DNA from 4 places in the Cellulosimicrobium sp. BMG9.23 genome. Region 1 is predicted to be linked to each of the others. Evidence: riboswitches for the same ligand, from Rfam matches in the RefSeq annotation. Region 1 holds a riboswitch; each other region holds the start of a gene.
What was found. Region 1 has a riboswitch for thiamine pyrophosphate ahead of AC4H2G_RS10020 (thiamine ABC transporter substrate-binding protein). Riboswitches for the same ligand answer to the same signal wherever they lie in the genome.
Positions count from the first base shown of each region.

Region 2: linked by a shared signal. The riboswitch ahead of thiD (bifunctional hydroxymethylpyrimidine kinase/phosphomethylpyrimidine kinase) and the one ahead of AC4H2G_RS10020 (thiamine ABC transporter substrate-binding protein) in region 1 are both predicted to bind thiamine pyrophosphate.
Region 3: linked by a shared signal. The riboswitch ahead of thiO (glycine oxidase ThiO) and the one ahead of AC4H2G_RS10020 (thiamine ABC transporter substrate-binding protein) in region 1 are both predicted to bind thiamine pyrophosphate.
Region 4: linked by a shared signal. The riboswitch ahead of AC4H2G_RS15555 (ECF transporter S component) and the one ahead of AC4H2G_RS10020 (thiamine ABC transporter substrate-binding protein) in region 1 are both predicted to bind thiamine pyrophosphate.

Region 1 covers NZ_JBZGBZ010000005.1:274,783-279,034, forward strand. Annotated here, with positions in the region: gene AC4H2G_RS10015 (ABC transporter permease) at 1-1,068, opposite strand, end outside; gene AC4H2G_RS10020 (thiamine ABC transporter substrate-binding protein) at 1,206-2,294, opposite strand; TPP riboswitch at 2,360-2,464, opposite strand; gene AC4H2G_RS10025 (hypothetical protein) at 2,471-2,839, opposite strand; gene AC4H2G_RS10030 (PadR family transcriptional regulator) at 2,843-3,178, opposite strand; gene AC4H2G_RS10035 (ABC transporter ATP-binding protein) at 3,423-4,229, shown strand; gene AC4H2G_RS10040 (ABC transporter permease) at 4,226-4,252, shown strand, end outside.
Region 2 covers NZ_JBZGBZ010000010.1:217,345-221,596, reverse strand. Annotated here, with positions in the region: gene AC4H2G_RS18695 (quinone oxidoreductase family protein) at 1-957, shown strand, start outside; gene AC4H2G_RS18690 (hypothetical protein) at 954-1,232, shown strand; gene thiD (bifunctional hydroxymethylpyrimidine kinase/phosphomethylpyrimidine kinase) at 1,199-2,251, opposite strand; TPP riboswitch at 2,243-2,337, opposite strand; gene AC4H2G_RS18680 (RNA-guided endonuclease TnpB family protein) at 2,779-4,206, shown strand.
Region 3 covers NZ_JBZGBZ010000001.1:395,515-399,766, forward strand. Annotated here, with positions in the region: gene AC4H2G_RS01640 (thiazole synthase) at 1-358, opposite strand, end outside; gene thiS (sulfur carrier protein ThiS) at 370-606, opposite strand; gene thiO (glycine oxidase ThiO) at 612-2,072, opposite strand; TPP riboswitch at 2,062-2,164, opposite strand; gene thiE (thiamine phosphate synthase) at 2,209-2,889, shown strand; gene guaA (glutamine-hydrolyzing GMP synthase) at 2,932-4,252, shown strand, end outside.
Region 4 covers NZ_JBZGBZ010000008.1:186,443-190,694, forward strand. Annotated here, with positions in the region: gene AC4H2G_RS15550 (Rv2578c family radical SAM protein) at 1-1,539, opposite strand, end outside; TPP riboswitch at 1,657-1,778, shown strand; gene AC4H2G_RS15555 (ECF transporter S component) at 1,895-2,554, shown strand; gene AC4H2G_RS15560 (ABC transporter ATP-binding protein) at 2,547-4,252, shown strand, end outside.

The DNA of each region.
Region 1 (4,252 bases):
CAGCGAGTTCCCCGCCGCCTCCCACACGGTGACGGACAACGCGTTGCGCCCGCCCGTCGTGCCGAGGTTCGCGTAGTTGTCGAGCCCCCAGCCGCCGCCCGGCACGCGCAACGACCGCACGACGAGCGTCGCGAGGGGCAGCCCGACCAGCACCACGACGACGACGGCGGTCACCACGGCGGGCAGGAGGTCGCCGCCGGGGCGTCCACGGGCCGGACCGCCGGCCGAACCACCCGTCGATCCACCGGCCGGTCCACCCGCCGGTCCACGCTGCCACAGCCGCAGCGGGTGCGCGGCGCTCGACGCGGCGGTGAGGGTCAGCGCCCGCTCGCGCTTCGCGCGCGTCCGGTTCGCGACGGTCAGCGCCGCCACCACGACGACGAGCTGCACGACCGACAGGACCGCAGCCGTGCGCAGGTCGAGGAACTGGGTCGTCTGGATCCAGATCTCCGTCTCGATCGTCCCGTAGCGGATGCCGCCGAGGACGAGGACGACGCCGAACGCCGTCGCGCAGAAGAGGAACACGATGGACGCGGCGCTCGCGATCGCGGGAGCGAGGGCGGGCAGGGTGACCGTCCGGAACGCGCGCCACGGCGTCGCCCCGAGCGCGCGCGCCGCCTGCTCCGCGCGCGGGTCGAGGTGCTCCCACAGCCCGCCGACCGTGCGCACCACGACGGAGTAGTTGAAGAACACGAGCGCCACGACGATCGCGGCGAACGTCCCGTCGAGCCGCAGGAACCCGAGCGGCCCGCCCTCGACGAGCAGCGTGCGGAACGCCACGCCCACGACGACCGTGGGCAGCACGAACGGCACGGTCACGAGCGCGCGCAGCACGCGTCGCCCGCGGAACCGGCACCGGTACAGCACGTACGCGCCCGGAACCCCGAGCAGCAGGGAGAGCGTCGTGCCGAGCACGGCCTGCCACAGCGTCAGCCCGACGATGCGCCAGGTCCGGGGAGCGGAGAACACCTCCGCGAACCCCGAGAGGTCGAGGCCGCCGTCGGGCCCCACGAACCCGCGCGCGACGAGCGCCACCACCGGCCACGCGAAGAACACCCCGAGGAACACGAGCGGCACCGCCGCCGCGACCCCCCGGAGGACGCCACGCCGAGCACGGGACCATCCACCGCCGAGCACGGAGCTGCCCACCGGATTCGCCCGGAAGTGGTGGGTATCCCCGTGCTCGGCAGCCGGCTGGGCGGTGGTCAGTCGACGACCGTCGCCGTCCACGCCTTGATCCACTCGTCGCGGTGCGCGTCGATCTCCTCGGGCGCGACGTCGAACGGCTCGTCGGCGAGCGGCGCGAACTGCTCCCACTCGGCGGGCAGCGCGACGGTGTCGTCGACGGGGTACATGTACATCTGGCCCGGCACGTCCGCCTGGAACGTCTCGCTGACGAGGAAGTCGACGAGCTGCTGCGCGCCCTCGGGGTTCTCGGCGCCGGCGAGGACGCCCGCGTACTCGACCTGGCGGAAGCACGTGTCGAGCAGCGCGCCCGTCGTCGACGACGTCTCGTCCTCGGAGACCGTGAACGCGGGCGACGTCGAGTACGACAGCACGAGCGGGCGGTCGCCCGCGCCCTCGCCGCCGGAGAAGTCGACGGAGTACGCGTCGGACCAGCCGTCGACGACCTTGACGCCGTTCTCGCGCAGGTCGGCCCAGTACTGCTCCCAGCCGTCCTCGCCGAACGCACCGACGGTCGCGAGGAGGAACGCGAGGCCGGGCGACGACGTCGCGGGGTTGGTCACGACGAGCAGGTCGCGGTAGGCCGGGTCCGCCAGGTCCTCAAGCGTCTCGGGCTCCGGCACCCCGGCCTCGGTGAACCATGTGTGGTCGACGTTGATGCAGACGTCGCCGAGGTCGACCGGCGTGAGCTCGCCGTCGCCGACGGCGTACTGCTCGGCGGACGCGGGGAGGTCGGCGGGCGTGTACAAGTCGAGCACGCCCTCGTCGATGGCGCGGGTCGCGAACGAGTTGTCGATCCCGAAGACGACGTCGCCGAGCGGCGAGCCCTTCGTGAGCACGAGCTGGTTGACGAGCGCGCCGCCGTCGCCGGGCGCGACCTGCTCGACCGTGAGCCCGCTCTCCTCCTCGAACGCGGCGAGCACGTCGTCGCTCACGGCGAACGAGTCGTGCGTGACGAGCGTGACGGTGCCCGACGACGCGTCGTCGCCCCCGGCCGTGTCGTCGCCCGCGCTGCACGCCGCAGCGGCGAGGAGGGTGGCCACGGCGAGGGACGCCGTCGTGACGTGACGGCCGGTCCGGGCCGCCCGACGGCGGGTGGTGTGCTGCATGTGTCCTCCCAGGACGTTCAGGAGGGGTCCATCCGCACGCGCCGGCCGTGGCCGACGCGGACGGGTGATCGAGATTCCCGACTTCCTCCACCGGTGCTAACCGGATCAGGTTCGAGGGTCTGCGGTGGTCCGCACTCTCAGCTCCTCCAGGAGCTCCCCTGTCGTTCCCGGCGAGCCTACACCGGGCGGCGGTGGGCCCAGACGATGTCGACGACCATGCCCAGCAGCATCAGGCCCAGCGGGGGCCACAGGGCGACGACGCCGAACCGGACGGGCAGCTCGGCGCCGAGCGCGGCGAGCGCCGTGACGACCACCATCCACGCCACGCCGACGACGGCACCCACCTTCGTCCACCACACCGCGTCGCGCCGCCGCTCCGGCCCCTCGGGGAATCGTGCGGCGTACTCGTCGGGCGTGCCGAAGTACTCCTCGAGCACGATGCCCTCCTGCGCGTGGGCGTCCACCTCCGCGACGATGTCGGCCACCTCCTTCTCCGCGACGCCTCGAAGGCGCAGCGCGAACGCCAGGTCTCGTTGGTACGACATGCCTCAGTCCCCCCTGTCCGCCAGCGCATCGACCTGCGCCAGCACCGTGCGGATCGCCTCGCGGTCCTCGTGCAGTCTCTGGGCGCCGCGTTCCGTCAGCTCGACCACCTTGCGCGCCGGGCCCGAGCCGTCCACGTCCCAGCGGGACGTCAGCAACCCCTGGTGCTCCATCTCCCGCAGGAGGGGGTAGAGGGTCCCGCCCTGCACGCCGGCGAACCCCGCGGCGCGCAGCTGTGCCACCAGGGCGTAGCCGTGGTTCGGGGACACCCGGAGCGCGGACAGCACCGCGGTCGGCAGCACCGCCCGCTGCACGTTCTCGACCGTGTCCGTCGACGCCATGCGACGACCCTAGACGCGACTAGTGTGAATCTCAACCTATTAAAGCTCGATCCCTAGCTGAGGCGCGTCCCGGGGTCGCGCCAAGGGTTCCGGGACAACCCTGAGAGCACCCTGAACGCTCCCCGGAAGAGCGCCGCGCCAGACCAGGGACACGTCCGGGCCGACCCCTGATGCCCCGCGTCACCCTCCGACGAGAAGGTCGGAAGGACCCGGCAGCACGCCGGGCTCCCCATGCAGGAGGGCAATGACGATGAGCAGCGCAGCGTCCGGTGGTTCGACCGCGATCGCCACGGCTCGCGGTCTGGTGAAGACCTACGGGCGGGGCGCCGCGAGCGTCCGTGCCCTCGACGGGGTGGACGTCGACCTCGAGCGGGGCCGGCTCACGGCCATCATGGGTCCGTCGGGATCGGGCAAGTCGACGTTGATGCACTGCCTGGCTGGCCTGGACTCGCCCACGGCGGGCACCGTCGTCGTCGACGGCGAGACGGTCTCGGCGATGAGCGAACGACGGCTGACGCGCCTGCGCCGGACGCGCATCGGGTTCGTGTTCCAGTCGTTCAACCTCGTGCCGACGCTCACGGCGGAGGAGAACATCGTCCTCCCGCTGGCGATCGCGCGCCGGCCCGTGGACCGCGAGTGGTTCGAGCGCGTGGTCGACGCCGTGGGCCTGCGTCCGCGGCTCGGGCACCGGCCCGCGGAGCTCTCCGGCGGGCAGCAGCAGCGCGTCGCGTGCGCGCGGGCGCTCGTGTCCCGGCCCGCGGTCGTGTTCGCGGACGAGCCGACGGGCAACCTCGACTCGCACGCGGCCGCGGAGGTGCTCGGTTTCCTGCGCTCCTCGGTGGACGACCTCGGACAGTCGGTCGTGATGGTCACGCACGACCCGACCGCGGCGTCGTACGCGCACCGGGTGCTGTTCCTCGCGGACGGGCGCCTCGTCACGGAGCTGCGCGACCCCACGCCGCAGGCCGTGCTCGACACGCTCGGCGACCTCTCTCCGGCGGTGTCGGCATCCGCCGGCCACCCCGCGCACGCGACGGCGTCCGTCCGATGATGGGCCGGATCGCGCTGCGCGGC
Region 2 (4,252 bases), on a different contig from region 1:
GACCCGACGCCGGGACCGGGGCAGCTCCTCGTCCGCACGGCGGTCGCGGGCGTCAACTTCATCGACACGTACAGGCGCGCGGGCGTGTACGCGATGGAGTACCCGCACGTCGTGGGTAGTGAGGGCGCCGGCCACGTGGTGGCGGTCGGGGACGGGGTCGAGGACTTCGCCGTCGGCGACCGGGTCGTGTGGACCGAGGCTCCCGGCTCGTACGCGGACCTCGTGGTCGTCGCGGCGCGCGAGGCGCTGCACGTGCCCGACGCCGTGTCGCTCGAGGACGCGACCGCCGTCGCGCTCCAGGGCCTCACCGCGCACTACCTGTGCACGTCGTCGTACCCGATCCGTCCTGGCGACCGCGTCCTCGTGCACGCGGGCGCCGGCGGGGTCGGGCTGCTGCTCACACAGATGGTCGTGGCGCGCGGCGGGCACGTGATCTCGACGGTCTCGACGCCCGAGAAGGCCGAGCTCGCGCGCGGCGCGGGCGCGGAGCACGTGATCGAGTACACGGCGCTCGGGGACCTGTCGCACGACCTTCCCGAGATCGTGCGCGGGCTCACGGGCGGCGAGGGTGTCGCCGCCGTGTACGACTCCGTCGGCAGGGACACGTTCGACGCGTCGCTCGCGTCGCTGCACCGCCGCGGGACGCTCGTGCTGTTCGGCGGGTCCTCCGGCCAGGTGCCGGCGTTCGACCCGCAGCGGCTCAACGCCGCGGGGTCGGTCTTCCTCACGCGCCCCAAGCTCTCCGACCACACGGCGACGCGGACCGAGCTCGTCGAGCGTGCGACGGAGGTGCTCGGCGCCGTCGCGGGCGGCACCCTGGACGTGCGCGTCGGCGCCACGTTCCCGCTCGCCGAGGCAGCCGAGGCGCACCGCGCGCTCGAGGGGCGTGCCACGACCGGCAAGGTGCTGCTCGTGCCCGACGCCGCGGCGTCCGGCACTCCGGGCCGTCCGGCATGAGCTGGGACTGGGTCCCGGCGCGGCCCGGCGAGGAGGACGGGTCCGACGGCGGCACCTCCCCCGCGCTGCGCCGGGCCGTGACGGTGCTCGCCGTCCTGTTCACCGGGGTGCTCGTCGTCTACTACCTGACGATCGGTGTCCGGCAGGGCGACGACCGGTGCGTCGCCGAGCGGCCGGACGGGGTCGCCGCGAGCCAGGTCGACTCGCAGTGGCGGTGGTGGCCGCCCGGCACGGAGTGCGTCTACCCGACCGGGACCGAGGTCGCGCGCGCCTGAGACCCGGCGCTGCCCGCGCCGTGTCCGTCGACCGGTCCGCTGGCCGGCACGGCGACCGGCACGTCGACCGGTTCGGCGACCGGCGACGTCGCGTGCAGGTGGTCGACGGGCCCGCGGCCGGTCCCGACCTGCAGCGCCGCCCCCGCGCGCAGCGCGCCGGTGAGCCACTCCTTGGCGTCACGCGCGGCCTCCGGCCAGCCCGCGCGCTGCGGGCGCAGCGCCGCGAGCGCCGCGGAGAGCGAGCACCCGGTGCCGTGCGTGTGCGGCGTGTCGACGCGGTCGGCGTCGAACGTCGTCACCCGACCCACGCCGCCCTCGGCCGAGCCGGGCTCCACGAGCGCGTCGGGCGACGTCGCGCCGGTGAGGTGGCCGCCCTTGAGCAGGACCGCAGTCCCGCTCGCCGCGACGAACGCGCGCGCCTGGTCGAGCGCCTCGTCCCACGTCGTCCCGACCGGCGTCCCGGCGAGGACGGCGAGCTCGGGCAGGTTCGGCGTCACGACGTCGGCGCGCGCCGCGAGGTCGCGCACACCCTGCTCGGCGCCGGCGTCGAGGAGCCGGTGGCCGGAGGTCGCGACCATGACCGGGTCGAGCACGACGTACGGCGCCCGCTCGCCGCGAGACCGTCGCGACGCGGCCAGGTCGTCGAGCCACGCGACGATCTCCTGCGCGTTCGCGGCGTCCGCCACCATGCCGATCTTCACCGCGTCGATCACGACGTCGTCGGAGACCGCGTCGAGCTGCTCCCGGAGGAAGGCCGGCCCGGGGACGTGCACGGACCGCACGCCGTGGGTGTTCTGCGCGACGAGCGCGGTCGTCACCGCCATGCCGTACGCGCCGTGCGCGCAGAACGCCTTGAGGTCGGCCTGGATGCCCGCGCCGCCGGTCGGGTCGGTCCCGGCGATCGACAGGACGCGCGGCCGCGAGGGCCCGGGCGACCCGCCCGCGCGAGGTCCGGGTGCGCCGTCGGGCACGGGTGCGGTGCCGGGCGGGGTGCCGGGCGTGGTGGAGGCGAGCGTCATCGCGGACATCCCTTCGCTGGTACGAGCCAGAGCAGGTTCGACGGGTGTGATCTCAGCCCCGCTGCGGGGCACCCCGTGTCGTTCGCGTCATCCTAAGCCTGTCGAACAACTATCCGCGGCGGTCGAGTAGGCGTAGCAGGAGCTGGGTCTGGGACACATTCACCAACGCACCGTGGGCGGTGAGCCTGGCCTCTTGCTCGTGAAGTGCTTGTGTGCCGCGGACCTCGACACGGTGCAGTCGTGCGAGAGCGCCCGCGAAGGGACGCCGGTCGCGACGACGAACAGCAACGCGTTGACGTGCTCGTGTGACCAGTGCTCGCAGCATGGGCGCCCGCCGTGGGTGTGGGCGGAGATGACGAGGTTGCGGGTGCGCGTCCAAGGTGGTTTCGGTCAGGTCGGACGGGTACGAGCGTCGGGCGGACGTTCACGCGGAGCTGATCCTCTCGTGACCAGGGAGGACACACCGACTTGTGGCGGTGGGCACGGATAGCGTGCTCGTCGTGGCTCGGCATACGACGTTCCAGCTGATGGCTGACCCCACCGTGGAACAAGCGCGTGCCCTGGCCCGGCACGAGGGTGGCGCCCGGTTCGCATTCAACCAGGGCCTGCGGCTGCACCTGGACGCCCGCAACGCCTCAAGGAGGGCTGCCGCGACGATCACGGCCGACGACGACGGCGCGGTGAAGGTGCCGTGGACCGGGTTTGATCTGATCAACACGTTCAACGCGTGGAAGAAGTCCGAGGACGCTGGCCGCCGGTTCATCGTCGACGCAGCCGGTGAGACCGATGTCGAGGTGACGGGCCTTGCCTGGCGCACGCACGTATCCGCGCAGGTGTTCGAAGAAGCCGTCGTCGACCTCGGCGGGGCCCTGAAGGCGTGGACCGACTCCCGGCGCGGCAAGCGCGCAGGTCGGGCGGTCGGCCACCCCAGGTTCAAGAAGAAGAACCCCGAGCGCGGCTCGTTCCGGATACGCAACAAGGTCTCCAGGACGAAGGCCAGCGAGCGGGCCACGATCCGCCTCGGGGAGAACGGCCCCCGCTCGGTGACCCTGCCCGGCATCGGCACCATCAAGGTGCACGACGACACCCGCCGGCTGCGCCGCATGCTGAACAAGGGGCGGGCGCGCATCCTGTTCGCGACCCTCTCGCGCCGTGGCGGGAGGTGGCGGATCTCGCTGAACGTCAAGGCGTGCGACCTGCACCCCGTCGCCCGCCATCAGCAGCGCGACGACGCCGACCGCGGTGGGTGGGTCGGTGTGGACCGCGGCCTGCACGCACCCGTCGTCGCCGCAACCAGCGACGGCGAAGAGATGTTCCGCGTCGACGTGGCACCGAGAGCCCTGCGAGCGGCGCAGCCGGTCACCCGGCGGTTGAGCAAGGCCGTTTCCCGCAAGGTCAAAGGCTCCGCGAACCGGCGGGCTGCCGTGCGCCGGCTCGCACGTCATCACGAGCGGGTCCGTGCCCGCCGACACCACTTCCTGCACCAGGTCACCAACACGTTGGTCCAGACCCACGACCGGCTCGTCATCGAAGACCTGAACATCCACGGGATGCTCGCCAACCACCACCTCGCCGCCGCCATCGCGGACGCGGCCTGGGGCGAGCTCGCGCGCCAGATCACCTACAAGGCGTCCTGGCGTGGTGGGCGAGTCCTGATCGCGGACCGGTGGTTCCCGTCGTCGAAGACCTGCTCCGCGTGCGGAGATGTCAAGACCGCGCTCACCCTCGCCGACCGCGTCTTCGGCTGCGAGATCTGCGGGCTGACGATCGATCGTGACCTGAACGCCGCGGTCAACCTCGCCACCTGGGGCGAGCGCAACTTCTCCCAGGTCCTGGACCCCGAAGCACGAGGCCAGGTCACCAACGCCCACCGACGGGAAGGCTCTGGCCGACGCACACGCGCCGACGAAACCAGCCCGAATGACGTGGGAACCCGCACCGCCACAGCGGCATAGGGACGTCCGAGAAGGACGCTGCCGACACCCTCACCGAGGTTGCTCG
Region 3 (4,252 bases), on a different contig from region 1:
CGAGCTTGACCCACTCGGTGCCGCACGCCTCGCGCGCGAGGTGCGCCGTGAGGACGGCCTCGCGCACCGAGAAGCAGCCTGCGGTGTTGGGCAGCGCGCGGATGCCCAGACGGTCGAGCAGACCCCAGATCCCGGCGTCCGGCGAGCCCTCGCCGCCGGTGCGGACGGCGACGCGCCGCATCGCGACGGTCGTCAACGCGGTCCCGGACGCGACGAGCGCGTCCTCCAGCGTGAGCAGGTTCGCGGCGCCGCCGGTGCCCATGACGAGCCGCGAGCCGATCGTCGTCCCGGCGACGACGAGCGGGTCCTCGTGGGTCGGGAGGGTGTGGGCAGCGTGCGTCGTCTCGGTGGCGTGCATGCTCATCTCCTTCAGCCGCCCTGCACGGCGGTGACGATCTCGACGCGGTCGCCGGGCGCGACCACGGTGCTCGACCACGTGCCGCGCGGCACGACGGCGTCGTTGATCGCGACGGCGACGCCCTGCGGCGAACCATCGGTCACGTAGGCCGGGACGAGCGCGGCGACGAGGTCCTCGACGCCGGTGGTCGCGTCGAGCGGGTAGGGCTCGCCGTTGACGAGCGCTGTCGGTGCGGGAGTGGGGGACACGAGGGTCATCCTCTGCGGGTCGAAGGGTTCGTCACGGAGGCGCCGCAACTCGCGGTGGGGTTGCCGAACCCTGGCTTGTGCGCCGTTCCGGCCTGTGATCGGCCCATGACCCGGGGTTCGGCACCGACGGCACCCACGGCACCGGCAGTACCGGCCTCACCGGCGGGGCGGACCGGGGCGTCGGTGAAGCGATCGGGACGGGCCGCGGCGAGGGCCGCTGCGGCGTCGGCGGCGAGGTGCTCGCCCGTCAGGCCCGCGACGACGGCCTCGGCGGTGAGCGGCGCGAGGAGGACGCCGTTGCGCCCGTGCCCCGCGGCGACGTGCAGGCCCGGGACGTGCGTGGCGCCGACCAGCGGCAGGTTGTCCGGCGTCGCGGGGCGGGCGCGCGGCGTGACGTCGACGAGCGCGGCCTCGTCGATCCCCGGGAGCAGCGCGCGCGCGTCGCGAAGCAGCGCGAACACGCCGCCGGCGGTGGCGCGACGGTCGTCGGGGTTCTCCTCGGTCGTCGCGCCGATCACGACCTCGCGGTGCCCCGCGCAGCCGTGGCCCTGCCCGTCCGGGACCGGTTCGCGCGGCACGACGTACACGGGCCGACCCTGCACGACGCCGCGCACGACGTGCTCGAGCGCCAGGTCCGGCCCTGCGTCGAGACGCAGCGTCTGGCCCTTCACCGGGCGGACCGGGACGACGACGCCCGGCACGCCCGACGCCAGCGCACCGGACTCCCAGCCCGCCGCGAGCACGACGGCACCGGCGCGGTGGAGCCGGCCCGCGTCGTCGTGCACGCCCGTGACCCTCCCCGTCACGTCGAGCGCGAGGCGGGTACCCCGGCCGCGCACGACGGCGGAACCCGGCCCGGGCCTCTGACCGGCACCGGGCGCGGCAGCACCGCGCGCTGCACCGAGCGCTCCGAGCAGCGCGGCGTGCGTCGCGCGTGGGTCGACCGCGTGGTCGTGCGGCGCCCACGCGGCCCCGGCGACGCGCGGACCGAGGAACGGCTCGCGGCGGCGAGCCTCGGCGAGCGTGAGTTCGTGCGAGTCGAGGCCGTGCGCGGCGTGCAGCGCGAGCACGCGGCGCAGGAGCGCGAGGTCGTCCGTGTCGTACGCGACCGTGAGCGTCCCGGCGGTGCGCAGGCCGACGTCCGTCCCCGTCGCGCGCTCGAGGTCGGTGGCGAACGCCGGCCACGCGCGGGCCGCCACCAGGTGCAGCGCGAGGGCGTCGTCCTCGCCGAAGTCGGCCTCTGTGACGGGCGCGAGCATCCCCGCCGCGGCGTGCGTCGCGCCGTCGCCGGGCGACGGGTCCAGCACGGTGACCGTGAGGCCCGCGCGCGCAGCGCGCCACGCCACGGCGAGACCCACGATCCCGCCGCCCACCACGACGACGTCGCGTGCGCCGTCGGGCAGGTCTGCCTCTGCGTTCGCGTCCCGGACGCGGGCCGGATGGGCGACGGCGTGCAGGGGGTCCATCTGCGCTCCCTTCGCTGGCATGACCCAGATCAGGTTCGACGGTCGGCTCCTACGCCCTCTCAGCCCCGTGCGGGGCTCCCGTGCTCTCGGCCACAGTACCGGCCGTGGCGGCGCCCTCGCCCCTACACTCCGACGGATGAGCACCGAGACCTCCGTCACGTCGGGCACCGACGCCCGCGCCCGCCTCGCCGATGCGCGCCTGTACCTGTGCACCGACGCGCGCGAGGAGCGCGGCGACCTCGAGGACTTCCTGCAGGCGGCGCTCGCGGGCGGGGTGGATGTCGTCCAGCTCCGGGACAAGACGCTCGACGTCGCGCGCGAGCTCGAGCTCCAGGAGCTCGTGGCGCGGGTGGCGCGGGAGCACGGCGCGCTCTGGGCGGTCAACGACCGGGCCGACGTCGCGGGGCTGACGGCAGCGCCCGTCGTGCACATGGGGCAGCGGGACCTGCCGGTCGGAGCGGTCCGTTCCCTGCTCGGCCCCGCCCCGGTGATCGGCCGCTCGACGCACTCGACCGAGCAGGCCGCCGTCGCGGAGGCCGACCCGGACGTCGACTACTTCTGCGTCGGCCCGCTGTGGGCGACGCCGACGAAGCCCGGGCGGGCCGCCGTCGGGCTGGACCTGCTGCGCGACGTCGCCGCGTCCGCCCCGACGACGCCGTGGTTCGCGATCGGCGGGATCGACACCGAGCGCCTCGACGCGGTGCTCGACGCCGGTGCCACGCGGATCGTGGTCGTCCGGGCGATCACGGAGGCCGCGGACCCGGAGACCGCGGCGCGGGCGCTGCGCGAGCGGATCGAGGAGCGCGCCGGCGCCTGAGGCGGTTCCGGACGAGCACTGCGCGGCGACTATCCTGGACCGGTGACGTCTCCCGCCACCACCCCTGACATCCCCACCACCGCGCAGGTCGCCTCGACGCCGCGCCCCGTGCTCGTCGTCGACTTCGGCGCCCAGTACGCGCAGCTCATCGCGCGGCGCGTGCGCGAGGCCAAGGTGTACTCCGAGATCGTGCCGCACACCTTCACGGTCGAGCAGATGCTCGCGAAGGACCCGGCCGCGATCATCCTGTCCGGCGGGCCGTCGTCGGTCTACGCGACGGGCGCACCGTTCGTCGACCCGGCGCTGTTCGAGGCCGGCGTGCCGGTCATGGGCATCTGCTACGGCTTCCAGGCGATGGCCGCGGCGCTCGGCGGCGACGTCGCCCAGACCGGCCAGCGCGAGTACGGCGGCACCGAGGTCGAGGTCTGCTCGGCCGGCGTGCTGCTCGCCGAGACCCCCGAGAACCAGACCACGTGGATGAGCCACGGCGACGCGGTGCACCGCGCGCCGGAGGGCTTCGAGGTCCTCGCGACGTCGTCGGGCTCGCCCGTCGCCGCGTTCGAGGACCGGGAGCGGCGCCTGTTCGGCGTCCAGTGGCACCCCGAGGTCAAGCACTCCGCGCACGGCCAGACCGTGCTCGAGCACTTCCTGTACGACGGCGCCGGGCTGGCTCCCGACTGGACGCCCGGCAACGTCATCGCGGACCAGGTCGCGGCGATCCGCGCGCAGGTCGGCGACGCGCGCGTCATCTGCGGGCTGTCCGGCGGGGTGGACTCGTCCGTCGCGGCCGCGCTGGTGCAGAAGGCGGTCGGCGACCAGCTCACGTGCGTGTTCGTCGACCACGGCCTGCTGCGTGCCGGGGAGGCCGAGCAGGTCGAGCGCGACTTCGTCGCGTCGACGGGCGTCAACCTCGTGGTGGTCGACGCGAAGCAGCGGTTCCTCACCGCGCTCGCCGGCCACAGCGACCCGGAGACCAAGCGCAAGATCATCGGTCGTGAGTTCATCCGCGTGTTCGAGGACGCCGCGCGCGACATCGTCGCCGACGCCGGCGCGCACGGCGAAGAGGTCAAGTTCCTCGTGCAGGGCACGCTCTACCCCGACGTCGTCGAGTCCGGCGGCGGCGAGGGCGCGGCGAACATCAAGAGCCACCACAACGTCGGCGGTCTGCCGGACGACCTGCAGTTCTCGCTCGTCGAGCCGCTGCGGACGCTGTTCAAGGACGAGGTCCGTGCCGTCGGGCTCGAGCTCGGCGTGCCCGAGGAGATCGTCTGGCGCCAGCCGTTCCCCGGCCCCGGGCTCGGCATCCGCATCGTCGGCGAGGTCACGGCCGAGCGTCTCGAGACGCTGCGCGCCGCCGACAAGA
Region 4 (4,252 bases), on a different contig from region 1:
GACGGGCGGCTCGGCGGCACCGAGCCCGCCGAGCTCGCCGCTCCGGTAGCGACCCTCGACGCCCGACGGGCCGCGGTGGCCCGAGACGGCGAAGCCCCGCGTCTCGAGCATCGGGCGCACACGGTCCCACAACCAGGACCGGTAGGCCTTGGACGCGTACGTGCCGCGGTCGTAGACCCGTTCGTACCCGGGGACGAGGCGGGGGTGCTCGCGCGCGAGCCAGGACATGAACCACTCCCGCGTCCCGGGCTTGAGGTGCAGCGGCAGCACGGTCACCCCGGTGGCACCCGCGTCCTTCACCGCGTCGAGGAGGTCGGTGAGCGCGCGCGTGGAGTCCGTGAGCCACGGCAGCACGGGGGCGACCATGACACCGCAGGGCAGCCCTGCCTCGCGGATCGTGCGGATCAGGTCGAGGCGTGCGCGAGGGCTCGGCGTGCCGGGCTCGACGGACGCCTGCAGCTCGGGGTCGAGCAGCGCGAGCGACACCCCGACCCCGACCTCGACGCGCGACGCCGCGTCGACGAGCAGCGGCAGGTCGCGGCGCAGGAGCGTGCCCTTGGTGAGGATCGACAGCGGCGTGCCGGAGTCCGCGAGCGCTGAGACGATCCCCGGCATGAGCCGGTACCGGCCCTCCGCGCGCTGGTACGGGTCGGTGTTCGTCCCGAGCGCGACGGGCTCGTGCGTCCACGTCCGCTTGGCCAGCTCGGCGCGCAGCACGTCGTCGACGTTGACCTTGACGACGACCTCGCGGTCGAAGTCGTCGCCCGCGTCGAGGTCGAGGTACTGGTGCGTCGGGCGTGCGAAGCAGTTGTGGCTCACGACGCCGGCCGCGACGAAGTCGCGCGTCCCCGTCGTGATGTCGACGAGCTCGACGAGGTCGTCAGCGCCGCCGAGCGCCTCCAGCGACTCGACGCGCAGGGCGTCACCGCTGGTGACGTCCCGCCCGAGGAGGGGCGAGGCGCCGGAATCCTCGTCCGCCGCAGCCGTGGCGGCGAGCTCCCGCAAGCCGCTCCGTCCCGGGCCGACGAGGACGTCCCCGAGCGCGAGGTGGGCGTGGTGGCCCGCTCCTGCGACCACGTGGCGCCAGCCCCGTTCGGTGAGGAACCGGTGGTCACCGCTCGCGACCAGACGCGTCCCGTCGGCGAGCGTCACGCGATAGGCGCGCTTGCGCGTGGTCCAGCGGTCGAGCACGCGGGTGCGGACGTACCGGCGGTAGGCGCCGTGCGCCTGGGTGCCGACGATCTCGTCGCCCACCTGGAGCTCGCCGACGGGCCGCTGCGTCCCGTCGGCGAGGAGCACGGGGGTCTGCGGGCTCAGGCAGTACGAGCAGGCGTGGCTGCAGCCGCGGTACGGGTTGACCGTCCAGCGGAACGGCATGCGCGACATCGCGGGCACCTTGGACAGTGCGCTCTTGGCGGTGACCTCGTGGAACGTGATCCCGGCGAACTCGGGCGTGCGGACGCTGCGCACCAGCCCGGCGCGCTCCAGCCCCGGGAGCGCGCCGTCGTCCGCGCCGATCGCCTGTCCGTCCCATCGCACCTCGCCATTCGAACAGGTGTTCGACGCGCGTGTCAAGAAGTGTTCCCGCAGGGTCGTGGCGAGCCGAGATCGTGAGACGGGGATTGTCCGCGGGCGGACGAGCCCCTAGGGTCGGCCCGAACGCCCCCGGGGAGCGCACGAGCGCTGAGAGTGCCGGCCGGACCTCCGTGTCCCACCGGCAGACCCGTGGAACCTGATCTGGTTCGTACCAGCGAAGGGAGCAGGGCCGACGTCACCGTCCCCTACGCCCGCACGCGCCCGCACGCGTCGGCACGGCCGCGCAGCCGGGCACCGTGCGCGCGCAGGTGCGGGACGCGTCGTCGTGCACCCGTCGCGGCCCGACGAAGGGACCCGCATGACCGAGCCCACCGCCCGACCCGCAGCCCGACCTGCCGGACGAACCGCCGAACGAACCGGCACGCCCCCGCCAGGGACGTCCCGACGGCGCCGCGGCCTGACGCTCCACGAGACCGTGCTCGTCGCTGTTCTCGGCGTCGTGTTCGGCTTCGTCTATTGGGCGTTCGTCCAGCTCTGGGCGCCGCTCCAGCTCGCGATGGGCCCGCTCGCCGACCTCGCCGCGAACGTGCTCGCCGGTGCCTGGATCGTCGTCGGACCGCTCGCGACGTACATCGTGCGCAAGCCGGGCGTCGGGATCCTCACCGAGACGCTCGCTGCGCTCGTCGAGGTCGTGTTCCTCGCCTCGCCCGCGGGGCCCCTCCTGCTGCTCGTCGGGCTCGTGCAGGGCGCGGGAGCCGAGCTGCCCTTCGCCCTCACGCGCTACCGCCGCTACGGCTGGTGGGTCTTCGTCACGTCCGGCGTGAGCGCGGCCCTCGTCACGTACGCGTTCAACGCGGTCCGGTTCGGGTGGCTCGGCCAGGACTACGCGATGCTCCGGCTCGGCATCCAGGTCGTGTCGTGCGTGCTGCTGTGCGGGATCGCCGCGCGCCTGCTCGGCGACGCGCTCGCGCGCACCGGTGCCCTCGACGCGTTCGCGATCGGGGCGCGCCGTGGCTGAGGCCGGACCGCGCCCCGCGGCGCCGGCGGCCGTGCGGACCCGGCGCCTGACCGTCAGCGTCGGTCACGACGACCTCCCCGTGCTCGACGGCGTGAGCGTGGACGTCCCCGAGGGGAGCGGGCTGCTCGTCGTCGGACCGTCCGGGTGCGGCAAGTCGACGCTGCTGCGCGTGCTCACCGGGGTCGTCCCGCACACGCTGCCCGGCCACGTGACCGGCGACGTGGAGGTCGTCGGCCACGACCCCCGCGAGGTCGCCGTGGCGCGCCTCGCCGCGGACGTCGGTCTCGTGCAGCAGAGCCCCGGCGACCAGCTGTGCCTCGGCGGCGTCGAGGACGAGCTGCGCTTCGCGCTCGAGAACCGGGCCGCCGACCCGGCCACGATCGACGACCGGTCCGCGCAGGCCCTCGCCGCGGCGGGGGCCACGCACCTGCGAGCGCGGTCGACGAGCGCGCTGTCCGGCGGGGAGGCGCAGCGCGTCGCGCTCGCCGCCGCGCTCGTCACCGACCCCGCGGTGCTCGTCCTGGACGAGCCCACCGCGCTCCTCGACCCCGCGGGAGCACGCGAGATCGGATCGCTCGTCGCCCGGATCGCGGGCGTTCCGGGTGTGCCATGGCCCGACGGCGCGGCGCACCCCGGGCCGTCCGGCCCGGCTCCGCAGCGGCGCACCGTGGTGGTCGTGGAGCACCGCCTCGACGAGCTCGGCGGCCTGCCCGACGCCACGCTCGTGCTCGACGACGGGGGGCGCGTCGTCGCGCACGGCCCCACCGGCGTCGTGCTGCGCGAGCACGCGCAGCGGCTCGTGGAGCTCGGCTGCTGGCTCCCTCTCGACGTGCTGCTCGAGGCGGCCGGTGCACCCGGACCGCTCGGCTCCGACCGCACCGACGCGTGGCTCGTCGACCTCGCCTCCTCGTCACCCATCGCCCCGTCACCCACTGCCCCGTCCCTCGACCGCCCAGCACGCGTCGCGCTCGGTGCGCGCTCGTTCACGGTGACACGGTCGAGGGCGCCGGTCGTGCGCGACGTCGACCTCGACCTGCACGCCGGCGAGGTGCTCGCCGTCGTCGGACCCAACGGGAGCGGGAAGTCCACGCTGCTGCGGGGGCTCGCCGGGCTGGAACCGCGCTCCGGCACGCTGACGGTGGCCGGGACGGCGCCCGTCGCGATGGTCTTCCAGGATCCCGAGCACCAGCTCCTCGCGCGGACCGTCCGCGACGAGGTCGCGTGGTCGCCACGCCTCGCGGGCGTCGCCGACCTCGACGAGCGCGTCGCGCGGACGCTCGCGGCGTACGGGCTCACCCACCTCGCCGATTCGAACCCGTTCCGCCTCTCGGGCGGCGAGCAGCGGCGGCTGTCCCTCGCGACCGCGACCGTGCTCGATCCCCCGGTCCTGCTCGCGGACGAACCGACCTTCGGGCTCGACCGCGCCCAGGCCGACGCGACCGCCCGGGTCCTGCGAGACCTCGCGGACCGCGGGGGCGCCGTCGCGCTCGTCACGCACGACCTGACCCTCGTCGCGCGGGTCGCGGACCGGGTGGCCGTCGTCGTCGACGGCCGGATCGTCGCGACGCGGGAGACCGCGGACGCGCTCGCTGACGACGCGCTGTGCGCCGGTGCACGTCTCGCCCGGCCGCCGCTGCTCGAGTGGTGGGCGCGCTCGGGCCAGGTCCAGGGGGTCGGGATGCGCGCGCTCGTCCGTGC